3 regions of the Streptomyces sp. NPDC093149 genome follow, and region 1 is predicted to be linked to each of the others. Evidence: riboswitches for the same ligand, from Rfam matches in the RefSeq annotation. Region 1 holds a riboswitch; each other region holds the start of a gene.

Region 1 (9,386 bases):
TGTGGACCCTGTTCGGTGGCTTACGCATGGGGGGCCGAGGATTCGTGGGGCGTCACCAACTCGTCCCGTCGCGCGTGGCTCAGCCTGAAGGAACTCCTGTGCGACCGTGGGCGATCGCCGAGGACCAGGTGAAGGTAGCTGCCTCCGCGGGCCCTGTCGAAGTTGCGTTTTCCCTGTCCAAGTGGCCTCTTGCTCCGGTCATTGCGGGGGTCGGTGCAGGGTGATGCGCCGTGCGGCGCGGGCGATCCGGGCCGGGACGTGGATCAGGTGGGCACGAAGGGTCGCGATGGTGGCCCTGCTCCCACGCTCCAGGCGGAGTCGGCTGCCTTGCCGCGGCGCGTCCGCACTCCGGCGATCATCGGCCGGGACTGTGGAGTGCAGATCGTGGCCAGCAGCGGGTGGAGGGTGCGGATGCCTTTGAACCGGCCGTACTCGGCGCTCTGCTTGGTCCGGCCGTAGACGCGTTTGTGGGTGGAATCGACATCGATGAACGCAATCTGATCGGCCCCGGCCAGCAGCGGGGTATGCGCGGCCGGCGCGCACCCTGGAACCTCCTGTGCGGGGCGTGAAGTTGGAGGGCATGGCCGCGGGTGAACGCGCGCAGGAAAGTGCCGAGCGTGGAGGCGGCACGGATACCGCCGAACATGGCCGGCATCGCACCGTGCCGCGGGACGTCGAGGTCACCGATGCTGTCCTCGCCTGCGGCCCACAGGCATCAGCCGTGGATCGAGGTTAAGACCGACCGGCAAATGGGGGGCGGCGTCGCAGGGCTGGGCACGCGCATCTGCGGCGTTGTCGTCGGTCGACAACTCCCCCATAGCCCGAAAGGCATGGGAGGGGCCCCCTCCGCGTTGCCTCCCTCCTCCGCCTTGCAGCCGCACGCACCCGGCGCCGCTCCTTCTTCCACCCCCCATGTGCCGGTCGGTCTTAGTCTCAGGAGAGTTGATGCTCCTCGGCTTCGGGAGGATGACCCATGGCAGCCGTGCACGTGACCGTGTGGGACGACCGCGATCGGGTCAAAGGAGGCCGGGCCCCGACAGCTTCGGGGGCCCCGGTGACCCCGGCGGCCGCTGCTGCCCCCGCCCTCTTCATCCACAACATCTTCACCTGGGGCAGCGACTCCACGTACGGGTTTGCCGGGCAGCGGCCCCTCGCGGACAGCCGGCGGCTCCTCCTGGTGGATCGCCGGGGCTACGGCGACAGTCCGGACACCGCGCGCAGCGATTTCGACGTCGACGCCGAGGACATCGTGGAGGTTCTCGGCGACGAGGCCTCCGCCGTGGGGCTCGGCGGAGCCCACCTCGTGGGGCACGGGAACGGCGCCGTTGCCGCGCTCATCGCCGCCGCGCGCCGACCCGACCTCGTCCGCTCCCTTGCCCTCATCCAGCCCTCCGCCTTCACCGCCGCCGCGCACCATCCAGTCGTCGCCGACCTCCTCGACCGGGTGCGCGACGGTGCCCCGGGCATCCCGCACGGCGTCACGCCGGAGCAGTATCTACGTGCGTCCACCGAGGGGTTGGGGATGACCATGCCCGAGCCCACGTCGCGCCGGCTCCGTGCCGTTGCCACATCCATGAGGGAGCGGCCCGTCTGGGAGGCGGAGATCCCGCTGGAAGTGGTCCGGGGCGCCGCCCTGCCGATTCTGGTGATCTGCGGAACCTGGGAGCGCGCGCCGGCCACGTATCGCGAGCACGTGGGGCTCCCCCTCATGGCCGTGGCCGAGTCCCTCACGGACTCCCTCGGGGGCCGCTTCCTGCGGGTGCCCGGTTACTACCCGCACACCCAGGAGCACGCCGCCGTCAACGCCGCCCTGCGGGAGTTCTGGGGCTGACCCGGTTCCGCATCGGCTGTCGGTCCCGCGCGGCCCACCCTTGCCCGGCGGTCCGTCTCACAAGAGCGTCCGCCAGTAGGCGTGGTGTCCGGGGTGTGTGATGGCGCAGTGGCAACGGGGGTGATCTCTTCCCCGCCCTGGCCGCCGCCGTCATCACCGTCCGCAGCCTGACCCGCCGCGCTTGGTTCACTCACCGCCGGCATACCCGCCCCCGCAGCCACCGCATCCGATGGTCTCGCCCCGCCCTCCAGGCGGGGGTTATGGACACGATCGGCAACGGGACTCCACGATGGTGCGCATGCTGAGCACCCTCTTCGCCTTTCTCGGCGCCTGCACCCTGATCGCGGCCTCGCCCGGCCCGAGCACGATGCTGATCATCCGGCAGTCCCTGCACAGCCGGCGTGCCGGTTTCCTCACTGTGCTGGGCAACGAGACCGGCGTCTTCCTTTGGGGTGCCATTGCGGCACTCGGGCTCACCGCACTGCTCGCGGCCTCCCAGTTGGCGTACGACATCATGCGGATCGCCGGTGCCGTGACTCTGGTCGGCTTCGGTGTCAAGATTCTGCTGGACGCCCGTGGCGAGCGGGGACAAGAGGAGAGCCAGGATGCACGGGCCGTGCGCTCGGGGTGGGCTTCCTACCGCTCGGGCCTGCTGCTGAACCTCGCCAACCCCAAGGCCGCAGTGTTCGCGATGTCCTTCCTGCCACAGTTCGTGCCCGCAGGCGCCCCTCATCTGCCCACCATGATCGGCCTGGCGGCTGTCTGGGCCGTCTACGAGGTCGGCTACTACGGACTATATGTATGGTTCGTCGGCCGAATGAAGAAGATCATCTCCCGAGCCGAGGTACGCCGGCGCCTCGAGCGGGTCTCCGGCAGTGTGCTGGTCCTTCTCGGTGTTCGGATGGCTGTCGAGAGCTGACGACGGCTGACGCAGTGGTCAAGTCTGACCGGACCGCCGAGGCGTGACGTGCTCAACCGTTCTTTCCGCCACTACCTACTGTTGGAAGCTCTGAGGTGCAAAGCGCATGTGGAGCATGGGCTATCTGACGCCCGGACAGATTGCCTCGGTGAGAGGCCGGGATGCGGATGCCGCACAGGTTTCCGCCGGGGCTGCTGCTCCACGGGATGCAGCTGCCCACCCGGTCGCAGAGCTCCCCCAACGCGGAGGGGTGGGAGGCGGACGCCACCGCCGACGACCTCGCCGCGATCGCCCGCACATCGTGACCTGGGCGTCCGCCGCCGCACCCGCGCCGTTCCTCACCCCGGTCGACTCGGCCTTCTCCGTCACCGGTCGCGGCAGACCACACTTCGCCGTCTCACGCGCTCTCTCACCGATCTGTGACGGGAGCACGGCCGTACGGGCCTGACCAGGCGGAAGACTTCCCGGGCAGGAGGAATCGCGGCTTAGCGTAGGCACTTCAGGAAGCCTGCTGAAGCAGGCCGGTCAAGGGGGGTGCATGCCGCAGATCAAGAAGGTCACGTTGCAGAGCGGCAAGGTCCGTTACCGCGCCGTCGTCGACATGGGCCATGACGCCCAGGGCAAGCGCAAGCAGCGCACCGTCACGATGGACACTGCCACAGAGGTGCGTGACGAGATCGCCCGCATCCGCAATCAGCGGGCGACGGGCATGTCCGTCATTCCGAGCAGGATCACGGTGTCCGAGTGGCTCGACATCTGGCTGGCCAAGAAGGCCGAGGACCTGGAGGAGAGCACGGTCCAGGGGTACAGGAACGCTTTGGTCCACGTGCATTCCTACCTCGGCTGTATGCGCCTGCAGGAACTGACGGAGGAACACGTCGAATCCATGGTCGCCTGGCTGCTCGTCGGCGCCCGCAGGCGCGGCGGCCAAGCCGGCACGGGACTGCGCCCCTCGACGGCCCAAGGGGTGCTCAGTCGCCTGAAAGAGGCCCTCGGTCGGGCCGTCGTGCGGAAGTTGGTGCATGTCAACGTCGCCGCGTACGTGAAGATCCCTCGCCGCGCCCGCAAGGAGGACAAGCGCACCAACAAGCGTCCCGCCCCGTGGAACGTCGTCGAGGTCAAGGAATTCCTTCTCGGCATCAAGGACGAACGCCTGTCAGCTCCGCTGGTACTCAGCCTCATGGGCCTGCGTCCCGCTGAGGTCGCCGGGCTGCGCTGGCAGGACATCGACTTCGACGCTCAAACGCTGGTCATCGCCAACACCAGGACGATGATCGGCAACGCCCGGGTGCTGGAGAAGGGCACCAGAACCGAGGCGGGCGAACGCACACTGCCGCTGCCGCTGCCGGTGAAGCAGGTGATGCTCGCCTATCAGGTGACGCAAGAGGCAGAGCAGATGTCGATGGGCGCGCTGTATCAGCGCTCCGGATACATGTTCGTCGACCACCTCGGCCGGCCGCTCACGACTCGCCACCTGCGTGAGGCCGCGTACTCCCTGCAGCGGAAGCTGGGGCTGCGGAAGGTCCGGCTCTACGACGCACGCCACTCGTGCCTCACGTTTCTTGCCGTCAACGGCGTGCCGGACGTCGTCCTCGCCGCATGGGCCGGACATGCCAACGCCAACTTCACCAAGCGGGTGTACGTCCACCCGAGCCACGAGGACCTCCATGTCACCTCGGGCCACCTCGCTTCTCTACTCGGCAGTGAGGGCGAAGCGGCCTGATGGCCAAGACGGCGTGACAGATTGTGAGATATGCGCCCACGGCGAACAGCTGAAACAGCTTCTGACCTGGGACTCCGAGTGGATCACTAGATTGCGCTCTCCATTCTAACCGTCTGTACGTCCTGTACATTTTTTACAGAAGCTCGCGCAGGCCCCGCACAGACCTGGATACGCGGACTGCGTACAGACCCGGAGGAGAGGCATCACCCATGCTGTTCCGTCCCAGCGCCCGCTACGTACTGCCCGAGTTCACCGAGCGCACGACCAGCGGAACCCGCACCTTCGACCCGTACTCCAAGCTGCTCGCCGAGCGGATCGTGTTCCTGGGCACCCCGGTCGACGACACCGCGGCCAATGACCTGATCGCCCAGTTCATGTATCTGGAACATGACGCTCCGGACCGACCCGTCTCCCTCTACATCAACTCCCCCGGAGGCTCGTTCGGAGCCATGTCCGCGATCTACGACACGATGGAGTACCTCACCTGCGACGTGGAGACCTTCTGCCTCGGCCAGGCCGGTTCCTGCGCCTCGGTACTGCTCGCCGCGGGCGCTCCGGGCCGACGGCACGCACTGCCGGGAGCCCGGGTCGTCGTTCAGCAACCCGCGCTCGGCGAGCCGGTGCAAGGCCAGCCTTCCGACCTGGAGATCGAGGCCCGGGAACTGGAACGCATCCGCGAGATGCTCATCACACTGCTGGCCCGCCACACCGGCCGTGACGCCGAGCAGATCGCCACCGACATCGAGCGCGACCTCATTCTCGACGCGCCGGGCGCCAAGGCGTACGGCATGGTGGACCACCTCACGCAGAACCGGAAGTCATCGCTCCCCCCACACGGCACGAGGTGAACGCCCGGTGCAGCCACCACACTTGCCACAACTGCCCGCACTGACCCGCGCCGAGGGGGATTTCATCGACCGCTACCTCGAAGTCCTCGACCAGTTGGGCCGCATCAATCCGGCCCGCGGCAGCGACACCTATGGCGCGCTGCGCGCCGCGCAGGCACTGGTGTCCCGGGCGGGCGCGCTGCGAGATGCCCTCGCTTCGATGCATGAACGCGGCGAGGCACAGATCCACGCGGGAACCCTGGCGCGGGCCCTGCGCGTACTGGACGGGGAGCGGCGGGCCGGACGCGTCACCATACCCCCCGCTCCGCCGAGTTGATCAGCCTCCACCGGCCTCGCCGCCGCCGGGTCCCGGCCGGCTCCGACGGCCCGGCCGGCAGCCTGGATTCGGCCAACTCCCGTACACGACACGCCCGGTGGGCACGTCGAAATTCCTCGCTCGTTCGGCGTAGGAAGCCCCCCTCGCGCGGGATATCTCAACTTGCGCTTTTCAGATGACCAGTGACCGGAATCAATGATTCCACCGCTGGTACGGGAGGGTTCCCGGTGAGCGACCCGGCCTCCGAATTCATCACCTCCACCCGAACGGGTCAGTCGTGAGGAGCCTCACAAATCGCTGTTTCCCCTCGGAAATCCGGCAGTCGGTGAGTCAAGATCCCTGGGACGACAAGCCCCCGCCACCGCGACGGGGCGGTCCGGGCGGACGCCGAGTCCTGCCGCCGTCCGGATGCCTGGTCGACAGAAGTGGATCGGCAGGAGTGGAGGACCCGAGCACAACGGGTCGACCGGATCACCGGTCGACCCTCGGGGTGAAGCCGCCGAGCGCGGCCGGGCAACTTCGCCAGCCCGAACCCGACAGGTCATCCTTCACAGGCGGCTGACGAAGGGTTGCGCATGACTGCGCAGGTTCATGTCCCGTCTCTGCTCGTCCGGGCCGGTACGGCCTCGGTTCTGACTCTGGCCGCCGTCGGCGGCACCATGCTCGCCCCGGGCGCCGCGCCGGAGGCCCAAGCGGCGACTCTCTCGATGAAGGCGCTGAACATCGCCGCGTCGAAGAAGGGCGCGCCGTACGGGTGGGGGGCCACCGGCCCCAGCCGCTTCGACTGTTCGGGGCTGACGGTCTATTCGTTCAAGAAGGCGGGCAGGAGGCTCCCCCGCACCGCCCAGCAGCAGTACAACAAGACCCGCCATGTATCGGCCTCGCACAGGAAACGCGGCGACCTGGTCTTCTTCCATTACGGTCGCAGCGTCTACCACGTGGGGATCTACGCCGGCCACGGCAAGATCTGGCACTCGCCGAGGACCGGTGCGGTGGTCCGGCTGGAGAAGATCTGGACGAGGAGCGTCTACTACGGGCGGGTCGGCTGATCCGTCCGGCGGATCCTGGCCGTCCTCCGGCCGCGATCCGCCGGCGGTGCACCGTCCCGTGCCGCTGACCCGCCGTCACCGGTGTGGGGGCGGTCGCCTGGCCCGACGCGGCGCGCTCGCTCCCGCCCTCGGTCAGCCCTGCACGGGGATGCTCCAGGGAAGCGCGATCCAGACCGTCTTGCCGCCGTCGGCGGTGGGGGTGACGGTGAGCCGGCCGCCGCACTCCTTGGCCAGACATCGGATGATCACCATGCCGCGCCCATTGTCCTGCTGAACGGCGGCGGGCAGCCTACGGGGCCAGCGCGGGTGGCTGTCCGTCACCCCGAGATACAGCTGTTCCTCCTGCTCCAGTCTCAGTTCCACGGTGAAGGTGGGCGACTGTCCGAAGGTGTGCTGGACGGCGTTGGTCGCGAGCTCCGAGACGATGAGGCGGATACTGTCGGCGAACTCGGTGTCGGCGGTCAGGCCCCATTCGGTGAGCACCCGGGCCACATGTTTCCGGGCCGCCGAAACCGAGGCCGGATCGCTCGGCAGAGTGAGGCTTGCTTCTTGATGGTCTGCCATGGCGAGCCGTCCCTTTCCCACCCGGACCGATGCGGGATCGGTCCCGGTTGCGCTTCGCGCCAGATTGCCATCGATGCTGCCCTCCGCGACGGCGATCCACCAAGATATGCATATATCTGTCGCTCGATGCGGTGAACCCTGCCACGCGAAACCGGATGCGGGCGCCACACTGTCCGCTCGGCACGAGAGGGAGGGAGGCCGCGCATGCAGTACGGCCCTGCGGTACGACGCCGCAAGCTCGGGGAGGAGCTCCGGAGTCTGCGCCACGCGTCAGGACTGACCAGTCGGGACGCCGCGCGGATGCTCGGCTGGCACCAGTCCAAGGTGAGCCGGATCGAGACCGGTGTCAGTGGGGTGCGCCCGGCCGATGTGGCCGGACTGATGGACGCGTACGGCGTGGACGACACCCGGCTCCGGACGCTCCTGGAGGCTCTGGCGGGCTCGGCGGGCGGTGGCGGCACCGGGTGGTGGCATGCCTATCGCGGTCTGATTCCTCCGCAGTACCGCGACTTCATCAGCCTGGAGTCGCAGGCGCGGACCGCGCGGACCCTGGAGACTTCGGTGATGCCGGGACTTCTGCAGACGGCGGACTACGCCCGCGCGGTAACCCGGGCTTCGCTGGACGGTTTACCCGCCGGCCAGTTGGACTCCCTGGTGGAGGTGCGGCTCGCCCGCCAGGGGGTGCTGCGGACCGATCCGCCGCTGCGGCTGAGCGCGGTGCTCGACGAAGCGGTGCTGCGGCGCGAGGTCGGCGGGCGCCTGGTGATGAGGAACCAGCTGCGCCATCTGGCCCGGGTGGCTCAACTGCCCCATGTGGAACTCCAGTTACTGCCGTTCTCGGTCGGCGGATATGCCGGCCTCACCGGGCCTTTCGTTATCTTCTCATTTCCGAACACTTCTGATCTGGACGTGGTAGTTCTCGACCATTTGACGAGTAGCCTCTACCTGGAGCGGAAAGAAGACCTTGAGGCGTACAGCTCGGCCTTCCGCACCATGCAGGCACATGCGCTGTCGCCGCAGCACTCGTTGGAGCTGATCGCCGCGATCGACCGCGACGGTCAGTGACCCCGGACTGCCCGAGAGGGGCGTCATGTCGGATTGCCTCGCACAGCACGAGTTACGGTGGCGGCGCAGCAGCCGCAGCACGGGCATGAACAACTGTGTGGAAGCCGCGCCGTTCGGTCACGGGCGGCTGGCCGTACGGGACTCCAAGGACGTTTCCAGGCCACCACTGCGGTTCTCCGCGGCGGCCTGGACCACCTTCGTCTCCGGCCTGCACCGGCGTTCGGCCGGCTGACGGGTACGACCGCCCACAGAGGTGGTCCGCCCGCCCCATCGGCCGGCCGATGGGGCGGTTCCGAGGGGGGAGTCCGCCCCTGTATTCGGCAGGCTGACGGCCTCCGCGGAGGAGGCCGGTCGGCACGGCCGGTCGGCCGTCAGGGCCGGTCGACGGGGGCGGTTCGCCGCACGACCGCCACAGCCGTGGCGATCTGTTCGTCGGTCAGGTCCGCCCGCGCCGTCAGCCGCAGCCGGGAGACGCCGTCCGGCACGGACGGCGGCCGGAAGCAACCCACCGCGATGCCCGCGGTGCGGCAGTCGGCCGCCCAGCGCACAGCCGCCTCCGCCGAGGGCGCCCGCACCGAGACCACGGCCGCGTCGGGGCGTGCTGCGCGCAGTCCGCCCGCCGTCAGTCCCTCGTACAGCGCGGTGGCCACGGTCCGGGCCCTGGCGGCGCGCTCCGGCTCGCGGCCGATCAGCCGCAGGCCGGCCAGGGCGGCACCCGCGGCGGCCGGTGCCAGTCCCGTGTCGAAGATGAACGTACGGGCTGTGTTGACCAGGTGTTCGATGACCGGGGCCGGGCCGAGTACCGCTCCGCCCTGGCTTCCCAGGGACTTGGAGAGGGTGAGTGTGGTGACGACTCCCTCGCCGCCGGCAAGCCCGGCGGCGGCGAGCGCACCTCGACCGCCCTCCCCCAGCACACCGAAGCCGTGCGCGTCGTCGGCGAGCAGTGCGGCGCCCTCCGCCCGGCAGACATCGGCCAGTTCGGGCAGTGGCGCGGCGTCGCCGTCGACCGAGAAGACCGAGTCGGTGACCACCAGCGCGCGCCCCGCGTGTGCCCGCAGGGTCTTGCGCACG
Region 2 (9,386 bases), on a different contig from region 1:
GCACGTCGAGGCCGAGGACCTGGGCGGCTCGCAGCGCGACCCTGGTGTGTCCCTCGGGCGACAGATGGAGCCGGTCGTCGTCCCAGGCGCGCCTGTCCTGAACGGACCGCAGCGACCACAGGTCGAGGACCGGGCAGTCGTAACGGTCGGCGATGGACCGCACATGGGCGGTGTAGGTGGCGATCTTGCCGCGCAGATGGCGCAGCACGGGAACGCCACGGGTGTCGAAGCCGGTGGTGACCAGGACGGTGCCGACCGATCCGGTCAGCTCCGCCACCGCACGCTCGAAGCGCTCGGCGACGTCGTCGGGGTCGGTGCCGGGCCTGATGATGTCGTTGCCGCCCGCGCAGAAGCTGACCAGGTCGGGTGCGAGCTCCTTGGCGCGCGGCACCTGCTCCTCGACGATCTGGTCCAGGAGTCGTCCGCGTACGGCGAGATTGGCGTACCTGAAATTCCCGTGCGCGGAGCCTTCGGTGTCCGTCGCCGTACCGGGGTCCGGGAGCTGGTCCGCGAGAAGCACCGCGAACCGGTCCGCCCAGCCGACAAAGGTTCCGTCCGGGCCGGGGTCGCCGACCCCCTCGGTGAAGCTGTCGCCAATCGCCGCGTACGACCCGATGACACCATGTCGGTTGATGACGCCACGTTGATTATTTCTCGAATCGTCTGCCACAAACGCTTATCCTGCACCGCCGAATGTGACCTACGCGACCGTAATAAGGGGTTGACGGGTGGTGAGATAGACCACCCGGTCAGGTTTCGGTAAAGAGGGAATAAGACCGACCGACACATGGGGGGGTGGAAGAAGAAGCGCGGCTGGGTGCGTGCGGCTGCAAGGCGGAGGAGGGAGGCAACGCGGAGGGGGCCCCTCCCATGCCTTTCGGGCTATGGGGGAGTTGTCGACCGACGACAACGCCGCAAATGCGCGTGCCCAGCCGCGCGACGCCGCCTCCCATGTGCCGGTCGGTCTGAGCAGAAGGGGTGGTGCGCCGCCGCGCACCACCCCTTCTGTGTGGCTCGGGTCACCCCCAGGTCCTTTCGCCCGGATCACGCCGGTCTCGCGTGCCCGGCACGCCGATCCGGCCCGATCCGGACGAAGGACGCCGGTTGTTCAACTGCCCGGCTGCTCGGCTCAGACGTAGATGCCGTGCGAAGCCAGGAAGGCGATCGGGTCGATGTCCGAACCGTACGCCGGGCCCGTGCGGACCTCGAAGTGCAGGTGCGGTCCGGTGGCGTTGCCGGTGGCGCCGGAGAGGCCGACCTGCTGACCGGTGCTCACGGACTGGCCCGCCGACACGGAGATCGAGGACAGGTGACCGTACTGCGAGTAGTGGCCGTCGGCGTGCTTGATGACGACCTGGTTGCCGTACGCGCCACCCCAGCCGGCGGTGACGACCGTGCCGGAGGTGATGGCCTTCACGCTGGTACCGGTGAAGACGGGGAAGTCGATCCCGGTGTGGCTGCCGCTGGACCAGTTGGAGCCGGAGGCGCGGTAACCGGTGGTGTGGTTGCCGGGGACCGGGTGGACGTAGCCGGAGCTGCTGCGCTGGGCGGCCGGGGCGGAGGTCTTGGACTCCTTGGCCGGGGCGGACTTGGCCGGGGCGGACTTCTCCACGACCGACGAGGGAACCGAGGGGGCCTTCGAGGGGAGGGCCGATCCCGCACCGGCGCCGGTGGCCGCGTCGTCGGCCGACGCCTTGCCGCCGAGCGTCAGCTTCATGCCCGGGAAGATCAGGCCGGGGTCGTCACCGACGACCTCACGGTTGTCCTGGTACAGCTTCTGCCAGCCGCCCTCGATCTTGTGCTCGGCGGCGATCTTCGACAGGTAGTCGCCGGAGACGACGGAGTAGGTCGTGGTGGCGGGCTGCTGCTGCGCGACCGGCCGGGCCGGGGCGGCGTGCGCGGCAACGGAGGCGGACTGCGCGGCGGCGGCCGGGGCGGCCTGTTCCGCGGCGTGGGCACCGGTGGCGCCGAGCAGCGGCAGCGCGATGACGGCGCCACCGGCGCCTGCGGCGACGACACCACGGGCGATGACGCTGGACTTCGTACGACGATGCTTACCCGATATGGGCATGGGGTGTTTCCTCTCCGGCGCCTGCGAGGTGAGCTGTCGGGTTCGGGCTGGAGATGCCCGGCCGCGCCGAGCGCGACTTCACCCCGAGCCGGCCGGATTTCTCCGATCGGCGGCCTACCTGGTTCCCCCGCTCCTGCCACACGATGAGTGGGTGCGAATTCCGGGCGGCGGCAGGATTAGGCGGTCCGACCGGATTGACGGCGACCGTAAGCGAGTCGGGACGGCGAGAACAAGCCACCGGTTCCGCACCGGAATCCGCGCCGTGAATTCGGCGCGGAATTCCGGTCACACTCCGTGGATCAAGGATCTTGAATTTCCGCGCCGCGCACGGAATACCCGACCACCCCGTCGGCACACACCGTCACGGATATGATCCCGCTCACGAGAGGACGGCCATCTACCCGACAAACAGTGCGAGTTCGTACGAAATCTGCGCATTACGGACATGGCATGTTCATCGCTCGCGCCGCAGCCTCAGGACCCCCGCGTCGAGATCCCCACGAAGCCCGGTGTGCAGCCCCTGGTGCAGCAGCACCGAGCCGTGGTGCACCGCCCCGGTGTCCAGGCAGGTGTACGTCGCCGCGGGGTCGAGCCCGCGCAGCCTGAGGGCCGGGGGGCGCTCCCCGTACCTCTGCGCCTCCAGCCACATCAGGACCACGCTCTCCTCCCCGTGGACGTACTGGACCGCACCGAGTCCGCCCCGCGGGGCGCGCAGCCGGTACAGGGAGCCGTGCTGCACCACCGACCGGATCTCCTTGTAGAGACCCACCCAGTCCCGCGCCTCGGCGAGTTCCCCCTCACTCCATTCGGTGAGGTCCCCGCCGATCCCGAGCACACCGGCCATCGCGCTCACGAAGCGGAAGCGCAACGAGCTGACCCGGTCGTTGAGCTGGACGTTCGGACTGTCGGTGACCCAGGCGGCCATCACCCGGGCCGGATGGATCTGGCCGAAGCCCTCCTGGATGGCGAGGCGGTCGAGCGGGTCGGTGTTGTCGGAGGTCCATACCTGGTCCGTACGGGACAGAATCCCCAGATCGATCCGGCCGCCGCCGCCCGAGCAGGACTCGAAGGCGACCGAGGGGTGCGCGGCCCGGAGTCGGTCGATCAGCTCGTAGAGGGCGTGCACATGCTCGATCCAGAGCTTCTGCGGATACTCCTCGCCGGGCCAGCCCGCATCCGTGAAGGAGCGGTTGAAGTCCCATTTCACATAGTCGACGGGCGCACTGGAGAGCAGCGTGTCCAATTGCCCGTAGAGATGTTCCCGCACATCGGTGCGGGCCAGATTGAGCACCAGCTGATTACGGAACTCGGTACGGGTCCGGCCGGGGAAGTGCTGCACCCAGTCCGGGTGTGCACGATAGAGATCGCTGTCGGCATTGACCATTTCCGGCTCGACCCAGATGCCGAACTGCATACCGAGACGGTGCACTTCGTCGGCGAGCGGCTTCAGCCCGCCGGGGAAGCGGTCCGGATTCGGCGTCCAGTCCCCGAGCCCCGCCCGGTCACTGGTGCGCCGGCCGAACCACGCGTCGTCCACGACGAACAGCTCGACCCCCATCGCGGCGGCCCGCTCGGCGAGGGCGCGCTGCTGCTCCTGCGAGATGTCGAAGCCGGTCGCCTCCCAGGAGTTGTAGAGCACCGGCCGCAGACTCTCGGCGTCCGGGATCACATGGGCCAACTGCCAGGCGTGCCAGGCCCGGCTCGCCCCGCCGAACCCCTCCGCGCTCCACAGCCCGGCGAAGACGGGTGTGACGTAGGACTCCCCCGGTCCGAGCAGCAGCAGCCCGGAGTCGTCGTAGCCCGCACCGCCGGTGATCTGCACGAGCCCGTCGGGGAGCCGCTGCACGGAGATCCGCCACGACCCGGACCAGCCGAGCGCGCATCCGTACACCTCCCCGCTCTCCTCGGTCGCCGCCCCGTCGGCATCGAGTGCGACCCACGGCAGGTACTGGTGGCCCGTATGGCCACGCCTGCTGGAGATGACGCTTTCGCCGTACGTCAGCTCCGCCCGTGCGAGCCGGGACTCCGCCGCCCAGCGGCCGTGCAGTCGGCTCAGCCGCCAGCCGTCGCGGGCGGGCAGCGCCCAGGCGGCGGCATCGGCGCGCAGCAGTTCCAGCGGCGGGCCGTCGGGGCCGGCGTGGGCGACGGTGGCCCAGCGCTCGATCACATCGGAGTCGTTCCGCATCCGGTAGTGCAGCGTGAGCGCGAGCCGGTGCACGGAGTCGGTGAAGCCGATGCGGAGTTCGTCCCCGTCCACCACGGCATCGGCAAAGGCCCACTCCGTGCCACGGACCTCGGAGGTGCGCACCGAGAGAGCCGGGCGGACGAACCGCGGGCCGCCCTCCACGGGGTACTCCTCACGGCCGTCGAGCCAGGACTCGAACCCCCTGGCCGGTGGTTCCGGCGCCGATGCCAGGGCCTCGGCCGCGGCAAGGGAGATCCGCGGCCCCCAGTGGAGATGGATCAGTTCGTCCCGCTCGGTGATGCGCAGTGCGTAGCTGCTGCTCGCCCCCGTGAGCAGCCAGGTCCGGCCCTTGTCGCCAGTCTCGATCATCACTCCCCCACATTCCAACACTTCCGCACATCATCGACCGTCGTCGGGCAGACGGGCAACGGTCTCGCGACGAATTCACCGGACGGATTCACCACCGGAGCAAGGAGGTTCACGAGGTATCGACAAGGAATGGCCGAGATGATTGCCTGAGGAATCAATGTCGTATCGTCGCGGAAGTGGCCTTGTCGGCGACTCGCGTCGACGCCAGACACCCCAGGAGTCCCTGTGACGCAGCAGTTGCCGCAGATCCCGTCGACGGAACCCGAACTGGCGGGTGTCCGCAATTTCCGCGATGTGGGCGGACTGCCCACCGCTGACGGCCGGCGGGTGCGGTACGGACGGCTCTTCCGCAGTGGTCACCTCGCGCACGCCACCGCCGAGGACGCCGCGTTTCTCGGCGGTCTCGGTCTGCACACCGTCTTCGACTTCCGCAACGCCGCCGACCACCGGCTCGACGGCCTGGACGTGGAACTGCCGGGCGTACGCAACGTGAGCATCCCGCTCTCCGACCCCGCCGACGGCGCCGAGTTCTGGCAGATGGTCCGCGACGGCGATCTCGACCAGCTGCGTTCGGTCCTCGGCGACGGCAAGGGCACGAACCGGATGATCGCCTCGTACCGCTCGATCATCCTGGACCGCACCGCCGAACACAGCCGGGTGCTGCACGCCCTGGCCGAGGACAGCGTTCCGGCGTTGATGCACTGCGCGGCGGGCAAGGACCGGGCCGGTCTGTCGATCGCGGTGTCGCTGCTGGCGGTCGGCGTCGAGCGCGAGGCCATCGAGGCCGACTACCTCAAGTCCAACGACGCCCACCGCCGCTACCGGGTGCACCGCGGCGACACCTCGGCGAACGGCATGTCGCCCGAGGTGATGGAGCTGCTCAATCCCCTCTTCGGCGCCCACGCCGCCTATCTGGACGCGGCCTTCGCGACCATCGAGGAGACCTGGGGCAGCACCGACCGCTATCTCTCCGAGGGGCTGAAGATGGCCCCCGAGACCCGTGAGCGGCTGCACGAGCAGCTCCTCGACGAGGCGTAGCCCGACCGCCCCTCGCGGTGGTCAGCCCTTGCCGGCCACCGCGAAGAGCAGGTAGAGGAAGGCCGCGAAGATGTGTCCGGCGATGAGGTAGGCGAACAGCCGGATGACCACACCGCGCGGGAACTTCCGCTCCTGGGCCTCGTAGTTCTTCCTGGACCCGAGCGGGTCGAAGTTCTCTGAATCGGACATGACAGTCCTCTCTGGCGACCGGACGGACCGGTCTCAGCGACGGTGGATACCGCTGCCGAGGCACAGCTCGGCGGCGGGGCTCTGCAGCAGGGTGTGGACGAAGAGCAGCTCGGCACCGTCACGGTCGACGGCCGTGATCCGGTGCGGGGTGAGCGAGTCGAAGTGCGCACTGTCACCGGGGGCGAGATCGTGCACGGTGTCCCCGAGCGTGACCCTCAGGTGCCCGGCGAGCACGTACAGCCATTCCTCACCGGGATGGACGCGCACGAGGTCGCCCTGCGCACCGTGCGGAACCCGGACGCGGAGCGCCTGCATCGCCCGGCCGGCACCGCCGGCCCGCCGGTACATCCAGCCGTCGGCCTCGGCCCCGTCGAACCTTCCGCCACGGATGATCGCGTCACGTTCCGGGGGCGTCTCGCCCAACAGTTCGGAGACCGTCGTACCGTAGATCCTGGCAAGACCGAGGAGCATCGGCAGCGAAGGCTGACGACGGCCCGTTTCGAGCCGGGAGAGATGGGCGGGCGAGAGCCCGGCCCGCTCGGCGGCGGTCTCCAGGGTGAGACCACGGCCGCGGCGCAGATCGCGCAGGCGTGGCGCGATCCCGGGCAGCTCGTCGGCCACCCCTCCGTCCGGAGTGTTCATGTACCCATTGGGCCAGGATCTTTCCTCGGAGGCAAATTTCTTGCCTCCGAGGCAAAAGCCCACGAGCTGCACATTCCGCGGGTCAGCGGTTGGCGACGGCCTGCTTGACGAGGGTCCTGCCGAAGTCCCACATCAGCCCGCCACCACTGTGGGCGTCGTCCATCACGGCGGTGAACGCGGTGACGAACCGGTCGACCTCCGGCTCCCCGATCACCAGGGGCGGAATCAGCTTGATCACCTCCAGATGGTCGCCCGAGACCTGGGTGAGGATGCGGTGCTTCTGGAGCAACGGCACCACCACCATCTGCGCGAAGAGGCCCTTGCGGGCCGCCTGCAGCATGGTCCAGCGGCCGCGCAGCTTCAATGACGACGGCCGCCCGAACTCGATGCCGATCATCAGCCCGCGCCCGCGCACCTCGTGCAGCAGCTCGTAGCGGTCGACCAGTGCGGCCAGGCGCTCGCGCAGCAGATCGCCGGTGCGGCGCGCGTGGGCGACGGTCCCCTCGTCCTCCATCACCGCGAGGACCGCGAGACCGGCCGCCATGGCCTGTGCGTTGGAACCGAAGCTCGCGGAGTGGACCAGGACCCGGTCCATGGACGAATAGACCTTCTTGAAGATCCAGTCCTTGCCCAGCGTCGCCCCGACCGGCACATAGCCGCCGGAGAGGGCCTTGGCGACACAGACCAGATCCGGTTCCACTCCTTCCTCGTGCTGGTACGCGTAGAAGTCGCCGGTCCTGCCGAGGCCGGTCTGCACCTCGTCGGCGATGAGCAGCGCCCGGTGCTGGTGGAGCAGGTCCTGTGCGGCCCGCAGGAAACCGGGCGGCGCGGCGTGGACGCCCTTGCCCTGGATGGGCTCGACGACCAGCGCCGCCACGTCGCCGCGTTTCAGCTCCCGCCGCAGCGCGTCGAGATCACCGAGTCCGATGGCGGTGTCCGGCAGCAGGGGCGCGAAGCCGTCCCGGAAGCCGCTCTCCCCGTTCACCGAGAGCGAGCCGGTCGTCAGCCCGTGGAAGGCGTGGGCGCAGTAGAGGATCCGGGGCCTGCCGGTGGCGTACCGGGCGAACTTGAGGGCGGTCTCGACGGCCTCCGTACCGCTGTTGCCGAAGAACACCCGGTCCAGGTGCGGGCTGTACGTGAGCAGCTTCTCCGCCAGCAGCCCCGGCAACGGCTGGCAGTCGAAGCGGGTGAGGTCGGCGAGCGAGGCGTCGAGGACGTCGTGCAGGGCCTTGCGCACCACGGGGTGGTGCCGGCCGAGCCCCATGACCCCGAATCCGGCGAGCATGTCGAGGTGGTCGTTGCCGTCCGCGTCCCAGAAGTGCGCGCCCTCGGCCCGCTCGTAGACCTTGTCGAAACCGATGGTGTGCAGCATGCGGGGCAGCTGGTGATTGAGGTGTCTGGTGTGCAGCTCATAGCGTTCGGCGCCGCGCTCCGCGAGGAGCCGTGCCAGATCGAAACCCTTGGGCCCGTCGTCGTTCATGCCCCGCTCTCCTCGGTCCTTCTCGCTGCGTCCTTGGCGGCCAGGGCCGCGCTGATCCGCCCGGCGATCTCCACCGGTGTGAGCCCGATGTCCGCCAGTACCTCGGCGCGCTTGCCGTGGGCGAGGAACTGCTCGGGGATGCCGAACGTCCGCAGGGGTACGTCCACCCCGGCGTCCCGCAGCGCCTGTCCGACCGCCGAACCGACGCCCCCCGCACGGCTGTTGTCCTCCACGACGGCGACCAGCCGGTGCCGTTCGGCGAGCGGGGCCAGCTGTTCGTCGACCGGCTTGACCCAGCGCGGGTCGACGACGGTGCAGCGGATGCCGCCGCCCGCCAGCAGGTCCGCGGCGCCGAGACAGGCCGGGGCGAGCGCGCCGACGGCCACCAGCAGCACATCGGGGTCGTCCGCCCGGTGCAGCACGTCCATGGAGCCGATCCTGTCGATGGCCGGGATCCGCTCCCCCACCGACTCCTTGGGAAACCGGATCACGGTGGGCGCGTCGTCGACGGCGACTGCCTCGCGGAGTTCGGCCCGGAGCTCGTCGGCGTCGCGCGGGGCGGCGATCCGCAGCCCGGGGACGACCTGCAGCACCGACATGTCCCACATGCCGTTGTGGGAGGCTCCGTCGGGCCCGGTGACCCCGGCCCGGTCCAGGACGAACGTCACCCCGCACTTGTGCAGCGCGACATCCATCAGCAACTGGTCGAAGGCCCGGTTGAGGAAGGTGGCGTAGACGGCGACGACCGGATGCAGTCCGCCGGTGGCGAGTCCCGCCGCGCAGACCGCGGCGTGCTGCTCGGCGATCCCGACGTCCCAGACCCGGTCGGGGAACGCTTCGGCGAACTTCGTCAGTCCGACGGGGTGCAGCATCGCCGCGGTGATGGCCACGACGTCCGGCCGCTCGGCACCGATCGCGGCGATCTCGTCCCCGAAGACAGCCGTCCAGGACGGCGCTCCGGCCGGGGCCAGCGGTGCGCAGGTCAGCGGGTCCATCGCACCCACGGTGTGGAAGCGGTCGGCCTCGTCCCGCAGCGCGGGCGGGTACCCACGGCCCTTCTCGGTGAGGCAGTGCACCAGCACCGGACCGTGGAAGCGTTTCGCCCGGTGCAGTGCGGATTCGACTGCCGCGACGTCATGGCCGTCGATCGGGCCGACGTACTTGAGCCCGAGGTCCTCGAACATGCCCTGCGGGGCGAAGGCGTCCTTGAACCCTTTCTTCGCGCCGTGCAGCGACTCGTACAACGGCTGTCCGATGACGGGCGTCTGCTGGAGCACTCCCTTGCCCCAGGAGAGGAAGCGTTCGTATCCGTCGGTGGTACGGAGCGTGGCGAGGTGGTTGGCAAGGCCACCGATCGTGGGGCCGTACGAACGCTCGTTGTCGTTCACCACGATGATCAGCGGACGGTCCTT
Region 3 (9,386 bases), on a different contig from region 1:
CGGCGAGCCGGGCGAGCCGGCTGCGGGTGTTCTGCAGCCGCCGGATCTCGGCGCGCAGATCCTTGTCGATCTCCTGGACACCGCCGGTGAAATCCTCCGGGTCGGCATCGAGGAGTTCCTGCACCCTGGCCAGCGGCACGCCCGCATCAGCCAGGGTGCGGATCCGGATCAGTCGCACGACCGCGGCGGCATCGTAGATCCGGTACCCGGACCGGTCGCGCTCGGGCTCGGGCAGCAGCCCGACCTTGTGGTAATGGCGTACCGCCCGCACCGTCACCCCGGCGTACGCCGCAAGCTGGCTGATGGTGAGCATGGGTCTCAGACTGCCTCAGGCGATCTTCCGGCGATAGGCGGCCATCGCGAAGACGTACGCCACGACGAGGATGCCGACGCACCAGGCGAGGGCGGTCCAGATGTCGTCGCCGACCGCCCGCTGGGCGAACAGGCCGCGGATCGTGTTGACGATCGACGTCACCGGCTGGTTCTCGGCGAACCAGCGCACCGGGCCGGGCATCGTCTTTGTGGGCACGAACGCCGAGCTGACGAACGGCAGGAAGATGAGCGGGTAGGCGAACGCGCCCGCTCCCTCGACCGACGATGCGGAGAGCCCGGGGATCACGGCGAGCCAGGTCAGCGCCAGGGTGAACAAGAGCAGGATGCCTGCGACCGCAAGCCATGCCGACACTCCTGCCCCCGAGCGGAAGCCCATGAGCACAGCGACGCCCACGACGAGCACGAGCGCGATCAGGTTGGCGACCAGAGAGGTGACGACATGCGCCCACAGCACACCTGACCGCGCGATCGGCATGGACTGGAATCGCTCGAAGATCCCGCTCTTCACATCGGTGAACAGCCGGTATGCCGTGTAGGAGATGCCCGACGCGATGGTCATGAGCAGGATGCCGGGCAGCATGTAGTTCACGTACGAAACCGACCCGGTATCAATGGCGCCGCCGAACACGTAGACGAACATCAGCATCATGGCGACCGGCGTGATGGCGGTCGTGATGATGGTGTCCATGCTGCGTGTGACATGGCGCAGGGTCCGCCCCGTGAGCGCGGCAGTGTCACTGAAGAAGTACGCGGTCATCCTTGTCCCCCAGTTGTCGTGCCGGTGGTGTCGCTCTTGTCGCCGTTGCCGATGACCGCGAGGAAGATCTCCTCCAGGGTCGGCTGCTTCTCGACGTACTCGACCTTGGCAGGCGGGAAGAGTTGCTTGAGCTCGGCGAGGGTGCCGTTCACGATGATCCGACCCTGGTGGAGGATTGCTATCCGGTCGGCCAGTTGCTCGGCCTCGTCCAGATACTGCGTGGTGAGCAGCACCGTCGTTCCATGGCCGGCGAGCTCCTTGACCGCATCCCACACCTCAATGCGCGCCTCGGGATCGAGCCCGGCCGTCGGCTCGTCCAGGAAGATCACCGACGGATTCCCGATGAGGCTCATCGCGATGTCCAGCCGACGGCGCATCCCGCCGGAATACGTGGACACCTGCCGCGTGCCGGATTCGGTCAGCGAGAAGCGCCTCAGCAGGTCATCCGCGACAGTGCCCGGGTCGTTGAGGTGGCGCAGTCGGGCGACGAGTACGAGGTTCTCCCGACCGCTGAGGATCTCGTCGACGGCCGCGAACTGCCCGGTGAGGCTGATGGACTCCCGCACCTTCGCCGGTTGCGTGGCGACGTCGAAGTCTTGGACGCCGGCTGTCCCCGCGTCGGCCTTCAGGAGCGTGGCGAGGATCCTCACGGTCGTGGTCTTGCCCGCCCCGTTGGAGCCGAGCAGGGCGAAGATGTCGCCCTGTGTCACGTCGAAGTCCACGCCGCGCAGCACTTCGAGCTTCCCGTACGACTTCTCCAGACCCCGCACGCGAATCGCCGGACCGGCGATCGATTGGGTCACCATGGTCATCTGCCTCCTTCGCGGAGCTTTCCAGTCGGCTGTGAGGAAGCTCCTGCCGGAAGGATGGAGGGTTGACCCAGCGTCAAGGTCAAGCCGGCCCCGACCACGGCATCCCGATCGCTGGCGCCGGTGCGCGCTCGCACCTGGTCCAGCTTTCGGAGTCGGGGTCCGTCACGGGCCGGATCGTAGGAGCAGCACCGGCTACAACGAGTGGAGAACCCCGAAACCGCCCTGCCGGACGATCTGCACGGCAGCCTGCCGCCCGGACCAGCACCGAGTACAACAGAGGGCTGTTGCCGGGGAGTCGGTTCGCTGGGGCGATGCGGAGATCCGTGCCGCAGGGCGGGTTGTCACCGCGGCGGGTGATACGGATTCCTGCCGGATGGGGGCGGGTGCGGCCCGAGAGCAGGCGGCGTGGCCGGCAGCCGCAACCGGGACACGTGTCGTGCACTCTACGGAGCGATTCTCAGCGTTCTGTCGCAGACGACAAGTCGACGACAGAACGCTGAGAATCCGACAGGTCTGAAGCAGCCTTACAAGCGAAGAGCGGGCCTAAGGGCTGACCCGTAATCCCCGGCGGGCGCACGACGACAGCTATGGCACCTCGCCGCGTTGTCGGAACGTCCACATACATCCAGTACGCGCAAGCCCCTCCGCCTTGCGATGCACCGCATCCGACGCCGCGCGCTGATCCACCGCGGATCACGGCCCAGCCCTTAGGCCGGCCGCACGCTGCCGTAGATCGGCATGTAGTAGATCGACTCCTCGCGTACGTTCGCGCCCGGCTTCGGCGCGTGGATCATCATTCCGTCGCCCTTGTAGATGCCGACGTGGCTGATGTCGTCGTAGAAGAAGACGAGATCGCCCGGACGCAGATCCGCCGTGGCGACCTTGGTGCCGATCTTCACCTGGTCCCAGGTGGTGCGCGGGATGTCGACTCCCGCGGCCTTCCACGCGGCCTGGGTGAGTCCGGAGCAGTCGTACGAGGACGGGCCCGTCGCGCCCCAGACGTACGGCTTGCCCAGCTGGGCCCTGGCGAAGGCGAGGACCTTCTCCGCCTTGGTGGTGGCGCTGCTGTCCGAGCCGGTCCCGGCTCCCGCCCCCGTACCGCTGCCGGATCCCGCCGCCTTCGCGGCCTCCTCGGCCTTGCGGTCCGCCTCCGCCTTGGCGGCGGCCTGCTGCCGCGCCAGTTCCTCCGCCTTGCGCTCGGCCTCCGCCTCCTTCTTCCGCTCCAGCGCCGCGAGCCGCGCCTTCTCCTCGGCGGTCAGCTTCGACAGCATCGTCCGCGCCTCGCCCAGCTTCTGCTGGACGTTCTGCTTGCTGGTGCGCAGCGTGGCCTGCGTCGTGGTCAGCGTCTCCAGGCTGCGCACCGCTTCGGCGCGCTTCTTCGAGGCCTTCGCCTGCTGGGCGCGGAAGTCCGTGACCGCCTTCTGCTGCTGAGCGGTCATCCGGTTCATCAGCTGGCTCTGGTCGAAGTACGACTGGGGGTCGTCGGCCAGGAAGAATGTGGCGCTCGGCGTGAGGGACCCGGTGCGGTACTGCGCGGCCGCGTAGGCGCCGAGCGTTCTGCGGGCCTCATTGAGTTCGTCGGCGCGCTTCGCCACGTCGTCCAGGAGAGCGTCCACCTCGGCGCGCTGGGCGGCGGAGGCCTCCTTCGCCTGGTTGTACCGCTGGGTCGCGGTGCCCGCCTCCCGGTAGAGGTCGTCGACCTTCTTCTGGACGTCCTCGATGCCGGGCTTCGGAGCGGGGGCCGCCGTGGCGCTCTGCGTGGAGAGCAGGGTCACGGACGCCAGCGCGGCCGTCGTGAGACCGACGGCCGGTGTGGTGGTGCGCACCCGGGTACGCGGTTTGCGATGCGATGCCAAGACGGCATCTCCTTCCGTGGACCGCCTGCCGGGTCAGCTGTCGGGTTCGGGCGGAACGGGAGGCTGCCCTACGGTCCGAGTGGGGGATAAGGACCGATTCACCCCGGTGACGCGTATGGGTCCCCGGCTCCGGACGTCCGTGAGGGCAGCCCGGATTCGGCGCGGGAGCCCGCTCGGCGTGGTTCGCCTCAGGGGGTACGGGCCACCCGGTCGAGCACCGTAGCCAACCCGTGGTGCCGCTGTGAAGGTCGATGTTCGATATGCCCGATACGTTTTCGTGACCTCTGTGGGGCGGGGGTGGCGAGCGTGGCCGCGGCCCGGAATCCCTTACGGGGCGTGGATGTCCGCTCTCTTTGCGTGCCCGGCGGGCGGATGCGGTGCGCCGAGCGGCAGTCACATGTCGGTGCGGCGACCCGAGGGCTGTCCCGCGGTCCCTGGTGGATCAGCACGCGGCGCCGGATGCGGTGCGTCGCAAGGCGGAGGGACGTCCGCATACTGGATGCATGCGGACGTTGCGGCGACGCGGCGAGGCGTCGTAGCTGTCGTCGTTCGCCCGCCGGGGATCACGGGACAGCCCTTAGACTCGACAAGCGATGAGCAGCCTCTTTGACGACAGCTTCCTGGCCGGCCTCCAGCACTCGGAGGAAGAGCCCCCGCCGCCCCCCGAGGACTCCGCACCTGAAGCGGTGCCGGAGGGCCTCTTCGAGGGCGTCTTCGACGGGCCCCCGCCGCCCAGGGACGCGTACTACCGTGACGGCGCGCACCGCCCCGTCGTCGACTCCGCGGCGCTCCTCGACGGGCTGAACACCGAACAGCGCGCCGCGGTGGTCCATGCCGGCTCCCCCCTGCTCATCGTCGCCGGGGCGGGCTCCGGCAAGACCCGGGTGCTGACCCACCGGATCGCCCACCTCCTCGCCGAGCGCGGGGTGCACCCCGGCCAGATCCTGGCGATCACCTTCACCAACAAGGCCGCGGGCGAGATGAAGGAGCGCGTCGAACAGCTCGTCGGACCGCGCGCCAACGCCATGTGGGTCATGACCTTCCACAGCGCGTGCGTACGCATCCTGCGCCGCGAGTCGAAGAAGCTCGGCTTCACCTCGTCGTTCTCGATCTACGACGCCGCCGACTCCAAGCGGCTGATGGCCCTGGTCTGCCGCGATCTCGACCTCGACCCGAAGCGCTTCCCGCCGAAGTCGTTCACGGCCAAGGTCTCCAACCTGAAGAACGAACTGATCGACGAGGAGACCTTCGCCGGCCAGGCCGCGGACGGTTTCGAGAAGACCCTCGCCCAGGCCTACGCGATGTACCAGTCCCGGCTGCGCGAGGCCAACGCGCTGGACTTCGACGACATCATCATGACGACGGTCCACCTGCTGCAGGCGTTCCCCGACGTCGCCGAGCACTACCGCCGCCGCTTCCGGCACGTCCTGGTCGACGAGTACCAGGACACCAACCACGCCCAGTACACCCTCGTACGCGAACTGGTCGGCCCGGCCGGCGAGCGCGACGCCCCCGCCGAGCTGTGCGTCGTCGGTGACGCGGACCAGTCGATCTACGCGTTCCGCGGCGCGACCATCCGCAACATCCTCCAGTTCGAGGAGGACTACCCGAACGCGACGACGATCCTGCTGGAGCAGAACTACCGCTCCACGCAGACGATCCTGTCCGCCGCCAACGCGGTCATCGAGCGCAACGAGAGCCGCCGCCCCAAGAACCTCTGGACGAACGCCGGCACGGGCGCCCGGATCACCGGCTACGTCGCCGACACCGAGCACGACGAGGCCCAGTTCGTTGCCGACGAGATCGACCGGCTGACCGACGCGGGCGACGCCAAGGCCGGCGACGTCGCGATCTTCTACCGTACGAACGCGCAGTCCCGGGTCTTCGAAGAGATCTTCATCCGCGTCGGCCTGCCCTACAAGGTCGTCGGCGGCGTGCGCTTCTACGAGCGCAAGGAGGTCCGGGACGTCCTGGCCTACCTCCGGGTTCTCGCCAACCCCGAGGACACCGTCCCGCTGCGCCGCATCCTCAATGTGCCCAAGCGCGGCATCGGTGACCGCGCCGAGGCGATGATCGACGCGCTGTCCCTGCGCGAGAAGATCACCTTCCCGCAGGCGCTGCGCCGGGTCGACGAGGCGTACGGCATGGCAGCGCGGTCGGCCAACGCCGTCAAGCGGTTCAACACCCTGATGGAGGAGCTGCGCACGATCGTCGAGTCCGGCGCGGGCCCGGCCGTGGTCCTGGAGGCCGTCCTGGAGCGGACCGGTTACCTCGCCGAGCTCCAGGCGTCCACCGACCCGCAGGACGAGACCCGGATCGAGAACCTCCAGGAACTCGCCGCCGTCGCCCTCGAATTCGAGCAGGAGCGCGGCGAGGCCGGTGAGGAAGGCGCGGGCACGCTCGCCGAGTTCCTGGAGCGGGTCGCGCTCGTCGCGGACTCCGACCAGATCCCGGACGAGGACGAGGACGGCTCCGGCGTCATCACGCTGATGACGCTGCACACCGCCAAGGGCCTCGAATTCCCGGTGGTGTTCCTGACGGGCATGGAGGACGGCGTCTTCCCGCACATGCGCGCGCTCGGCCAGGTCAAGGAGCTGGAGGAGGAGCGGCGGCTCGCGTACGTCGGCATCACCCGTGCCCGCGAGCGGCTCTACCTGACCCGGGCGGCGATGCGCAGTGCCTGGGGTCAGCCCTCGTACAACCCGCCGTCCCGGTTCCTGGAGGAGATCCCGGACCAGCACCTGGAGTGGAAGCGGACCGGTCCGATGGCGGCCCCGGCCGGGCCGACGTCGGGGATCACCTCGTCGTTGTCCTCGTCGCGTGCGCGGTCCGGCCCCTCGGGCTTCGCGACCCGGCGGACCTCGGACAAGCCGACGATCACGCTGGTGGTCGGGGACCGCGTGACGCACGACCAGTTCGGGCTGGGCACGGTGACGGCGGTCGAGGGGATCGGCGACCAGGCGAAGGCGACGGTCGACTTCGGGGACGAGCGGCCGAAGAAGCTACTGCTGCGGTACGCACCCGTCGAGAAGCTGTAGGCGGGCCGGCGGCCGGAGCCGTCGCGCGGCCGCCGACCGCCGGCCGCGCGACGGCGGGGCGGGCGGCGGCCGGCTCAGTTCGGGTTGACGCCGTGGCTGCGGAGCCAGGGGAGCGGGTCTATGGCCGCGCCCCCGCCGGGCCGCACCTCGAAGTGCAGGTGCGGGCCGGTCGAGTTCCCCGTGTTGCCCGAGTACGCGATGACGTCACCGGCCTTGACCGCACCCGAACGGATCCTGGTGCTGCTCAGGTGGCAGTACCAGGTCTCGGTCCCGTCGGCCGTGGTGACGATGGCCATGTTCCCGTAGGCGCTGTTCCACTGGGTGCGTACGGTGCCGTCGGTCGCGGCCATGACGGGGGTGCCGTACGAGACGGGGAAGTCGATGCCCGTGTGCACGGACATCCAGTTGACGCCCGCCTGGCCGAAGTACGCGCTGAGGCCGTGCTGCGCGACCGGCATGACGTACTTGGGGCGCAGCGCCTCCTTGCGGGCGGCCTCTTCCTCGCGCTTCTTCTTCTCGGCGGCCTGCCGTTCCCTCAGGTCGATGCGCTCCTGGGTGCGGCTGACACGGTCGCCGAAGTTCTCGGCGTCGGCGCGGAGGTTGGCGAGCTGGGTGTCCAGCTTGTTGTTGGCCGCGACCGGTTTGATGGAACCGGGGTCGGCCGCCGCCATCGTCGTGGTGCTGTCGTCCTTCTTGTCCTCGCCGCCCAGACCGCTGACGGAGGCCGCGGCGATGCCGGCCACGCTCATCACGCAGGCGGAGGGAACGGCGACGGTGAGGAGTGCGGAACGCTTCGCGGGGGAACGCCGCCGACTGCGGCTGCCGCCGCCGTTGCGCGTCGCGGTGCGGCCGAGGGGGCTGTGGGCGGCGGGTACGGTGTCGACGGCAGTGATTTCCGTGCCGTCGTCGATGTCGTCCGCCGCGGCTTCGTGACCGTCGGCGCCATGGCTGTCGGTGCCGTGTCCGTCGGTTTCGAAGTCCGCTTCCGGGAGGCTGAACTCGGCGGTGGTGTGGGGTTCGTGCGCGGCGAAGTCGAAGGAGTCCTGATCGGCGTAGGGCTCGTACGGCTGGTGCGTTCCGCGCGCCCCGTGCGCCGTGTGTGCCTCTTGCGCTTCGTATGCCTCGTGTGACGACGGCGCCTCGTGCAACACCTGTGCGGTTTGGGTGGTTTGCGCGGTTTGCTGTTCGTGCTCGGGCGTGGCGCCGGTGTTCCAGGCGGTGGCGTCGTACGCGCCGGTGTCGTAGGCGGCCGTGCCGGCCGTCGCCCACTGGCCGGTCCCGTACCAGCCGTTGGTGTCCCACTGGCCCGTGGACTCCGGGGTGCCGCCCTGTGCCGGGACGTCGGTGAAGGCGGTGACGGTGGCCGTGGTCCCTGCCGTGCCGTAGTCGGCGTCGGACGTCCAGGCGGTCGTGGTGTCGTACGCCGGACCCGCGGCGTACTGCGACGGGGGCTGCGTCGCGTACGGGGCGTAGGCGTCGTACGAGGCGGTCGGGTGTGCGCCCGTGTCCCACTGCGTGGAGTCGTAGTGACTGCCGTATCCGGCCCGGGTGGCCTGTACGGCCTGCGCGATCTGCCCGGTGTCGTAACCGCTGCCGTACGTGCCGTCGTGGCTGCCGGGGAGGGAGCCGAAGAGCGGATCGTTGTCGAAAACGCCGGTGGCCCGGCCGTCGTATCCGGCGAACCCGGCGTGGGGGGGCTGGTCGTCCACCAACTTCTCTCTCGCCTCGGCAGCAGGACCTTTGTCTGGGTTCCGGTGAGGGATCCCAGGGGGAGCAGTGGCCGCGACTGTACCCGGCGGTATGCGACGCCGACAATCTTCGGCGGGTTCGGGCGGCTCAGGAAACGGGCAATCGACCGTCTTTCGGCGGACTGTCCACACAGCCTTGGCTCTATGTTCGAAACGCGTTCCATTTGTGAGGCCCGTGGTGCGGGTGGTGCGGGGGCGGTTCCGCCAGGTTTGTCTTCTGTCGGTGAAGCCTCTGCCGAGAAACCGTTGCCGGGCGACCGTCGCGCCGATGGAACAGGGCGCGTGCCGTCGGATCGAGTGCCACGGGAACCGGGTGTGCCGGAGGCGACTTCGCTGTCTCTCCCCCGGAGAGAGCGATCGCGCATCCGGAGAACACACGCAATTCCCCGTCGCCGGCCGAGCGATGGTGGAGCGTCGGGCGGCCCGCCGCTGCCGGAGACCGCGCCGGGGCGGGCATCGCACCACCGATGGCGTGTGCGACGTGGGGCAGAATCCTGCGCTGTGATGATGACTGCTCGTGAGCTCAACCGGGCGACCCTGAGTCGCCAACTGCTGCTGGAGCGTGAGCCGCTGAGCGTCTCCGACGGGGTGCGGCGCGTGGTCGCGCTCCAGGCGCAGCACCCGGCCTCGCCGTATCTCGCGTTGTGGAACCGGCTCACCGATTTCGCTCCGGCCGAACTCGACGCCGGCTTCACCGGGCGTTCGGTGGTCAAGGCGACCCTGATGCGAATCACCCTGCATGCCGTGCACGCCGAGGACTACCCGGTCTTCCGCGCGGCGATGCAGCCGACGCTGTACGCCTCCCGGCTCGGCTTCCGTTTCGCCGCCACGGGACTGACCCC

Evidence for each region. Region 1 has a riboswitch for cyclic di-AMP ahead of ACIQCZ_RS28125 (C40 family peptidase). Riboswitches for the same ligand answer to the same signal wherever they lie in the genome.
Region 2: it holds a riboswitch for cyclic di-AMP, as region 1 does, so the genes downstream of both, ACIQCZ_RS33440 (peptidoglycan DD-metalloendopeptidase family protein) here and ACIQCZ_RS28125 (C40 family peptidase) in region 1, are expected to answer to the same signal.
Region 3: it holds a riboswitch for cyclic di-AMP, as region 1 does, so the genes downstream of both, ACIQCZ_RS03080 (NlpC/P60 family protein) here and ACIQCZ_RS28125 (C40 family peptidase) in region 1, are expected to answer to the same signal.

What each region holds. Positions count from the first base shown of each region.
Region 1 covers NZ_JBIVON010000010.1:177,569-186,954, reverse strand. The annotation lists gene ACIQCZ_RS28155 (alpha/beta fold hydrolase) at 974-1,831, shown strand; gene ACIQCZ_RS28150 (LysE family translocator) at 2,130-2,750, shown strand; gene ACIQCZ_RS28145 (hypothetical protein) at 2,918-3,055, shown strand; gene xerC (tyrosine recombinase XerC) at 3,289-4,473, shown strand; gene ACIQCZ_RS28135 (ATP-dependent Clp protease proteolytic subunit) at 4,686-5,321, shown strand; gene ACIQCZ_RS28130 (hypothetical protein) at 5,329-5,637, shown strand; cyclic di-AMP (ydaO/yuaA leader) riboswitch at 6,037-6,209, shown strand; gene ACIQCZ_RS28125 (C40 family peptidase) at 6,213-6,686, shown strand; gene ACIQCZ_RS28120 (ATP-binding protein) at 6,819-7,250, opposite strand; gene ACIQCZ_RS28115 (helix-turn-helix domain-containing protein) at 7,455-8,315, shown strand; gene ACIQCZ_RS28110 (DUF397 domain-containing protein) at 8,341-8,547, shown strand; gene ACIQCZ_RS28105 (8-amino-7-oxononanoate synthase) at 8,687-9,386, opposite strand, start outside.
Region 2 covers NZ_JBIVON010000015.1:662-10,047, reverse strand. The annotation lists gene ACIQCZ_RS33445 (SGNH/GDSL hydrolase family protein) at 1-670, opposite strand, end outside; gene ACIQCZ_RS33440 (peptidoglycan DD-metalloendopeptidase family protein) at 1,130-2,071, opposite strand; cyclic di-AMP (ydaO/yuaA leader) riboswitch at 2,075-2,235, opposite strand; gene ACIQCZ_RS33435 (alpha-galactosidase) at 2,526-4,625, opposite strand; gene ACIQCZ_RS33430 (tyrosine-protein phosphatase) at 4,851-5,663, shown strand; gene ACIQCZ_RS33425 (DUF6126 family protein) at 5,685-5,852, opposite strand; gene ACIQCZ_RS33420 (helix-turn-helix domain-containing protein) at 5,886-6,494, opposite strand; gene ACIQCZ_RS33415 (aspartate aminotransferase family protein) at 6,577-7,974, opposite strand; gene dxs (1-deoxy-D-xylulose-5-phosphate synthase) at 7,971-9,386, opposite strand, start outside.
Region 3 covers NZ_JBIVON010000001.1:626,790-636,175, forward strand. The annotation lists gene ACIQCZ_RS03065 (MerR family transcriptional regulator) at 1-313, opposite strand, end outside; gene ACIQCZ_RS03070 (ABC transporter permease) at 329-1,090, opposite strand; gene ACIQCZ_RS03075 (ABC transporter ATP-binding protein) at 1,087-1,896, opposite strand; gene ACIQCZ_RS03080 (NlpC/P60 family protein) at 2,610-3,758, opposite strand; cyclic di-AMP (ydaO/yuaA leader) riboswitch at 3,765-3,930, opposite strand; gene pcrA (DNA helicase PcrA) at 4,352-6,796, shown strand; gene ACIQCZ_RS03090 (M23 family metallopeptidase) at 6,871-8,505, opposite strand; gene ACIQCZ_RS03095 (winged helix DNA-binding domain-containing protein) at 9,046-9,386, shown strand, end outside.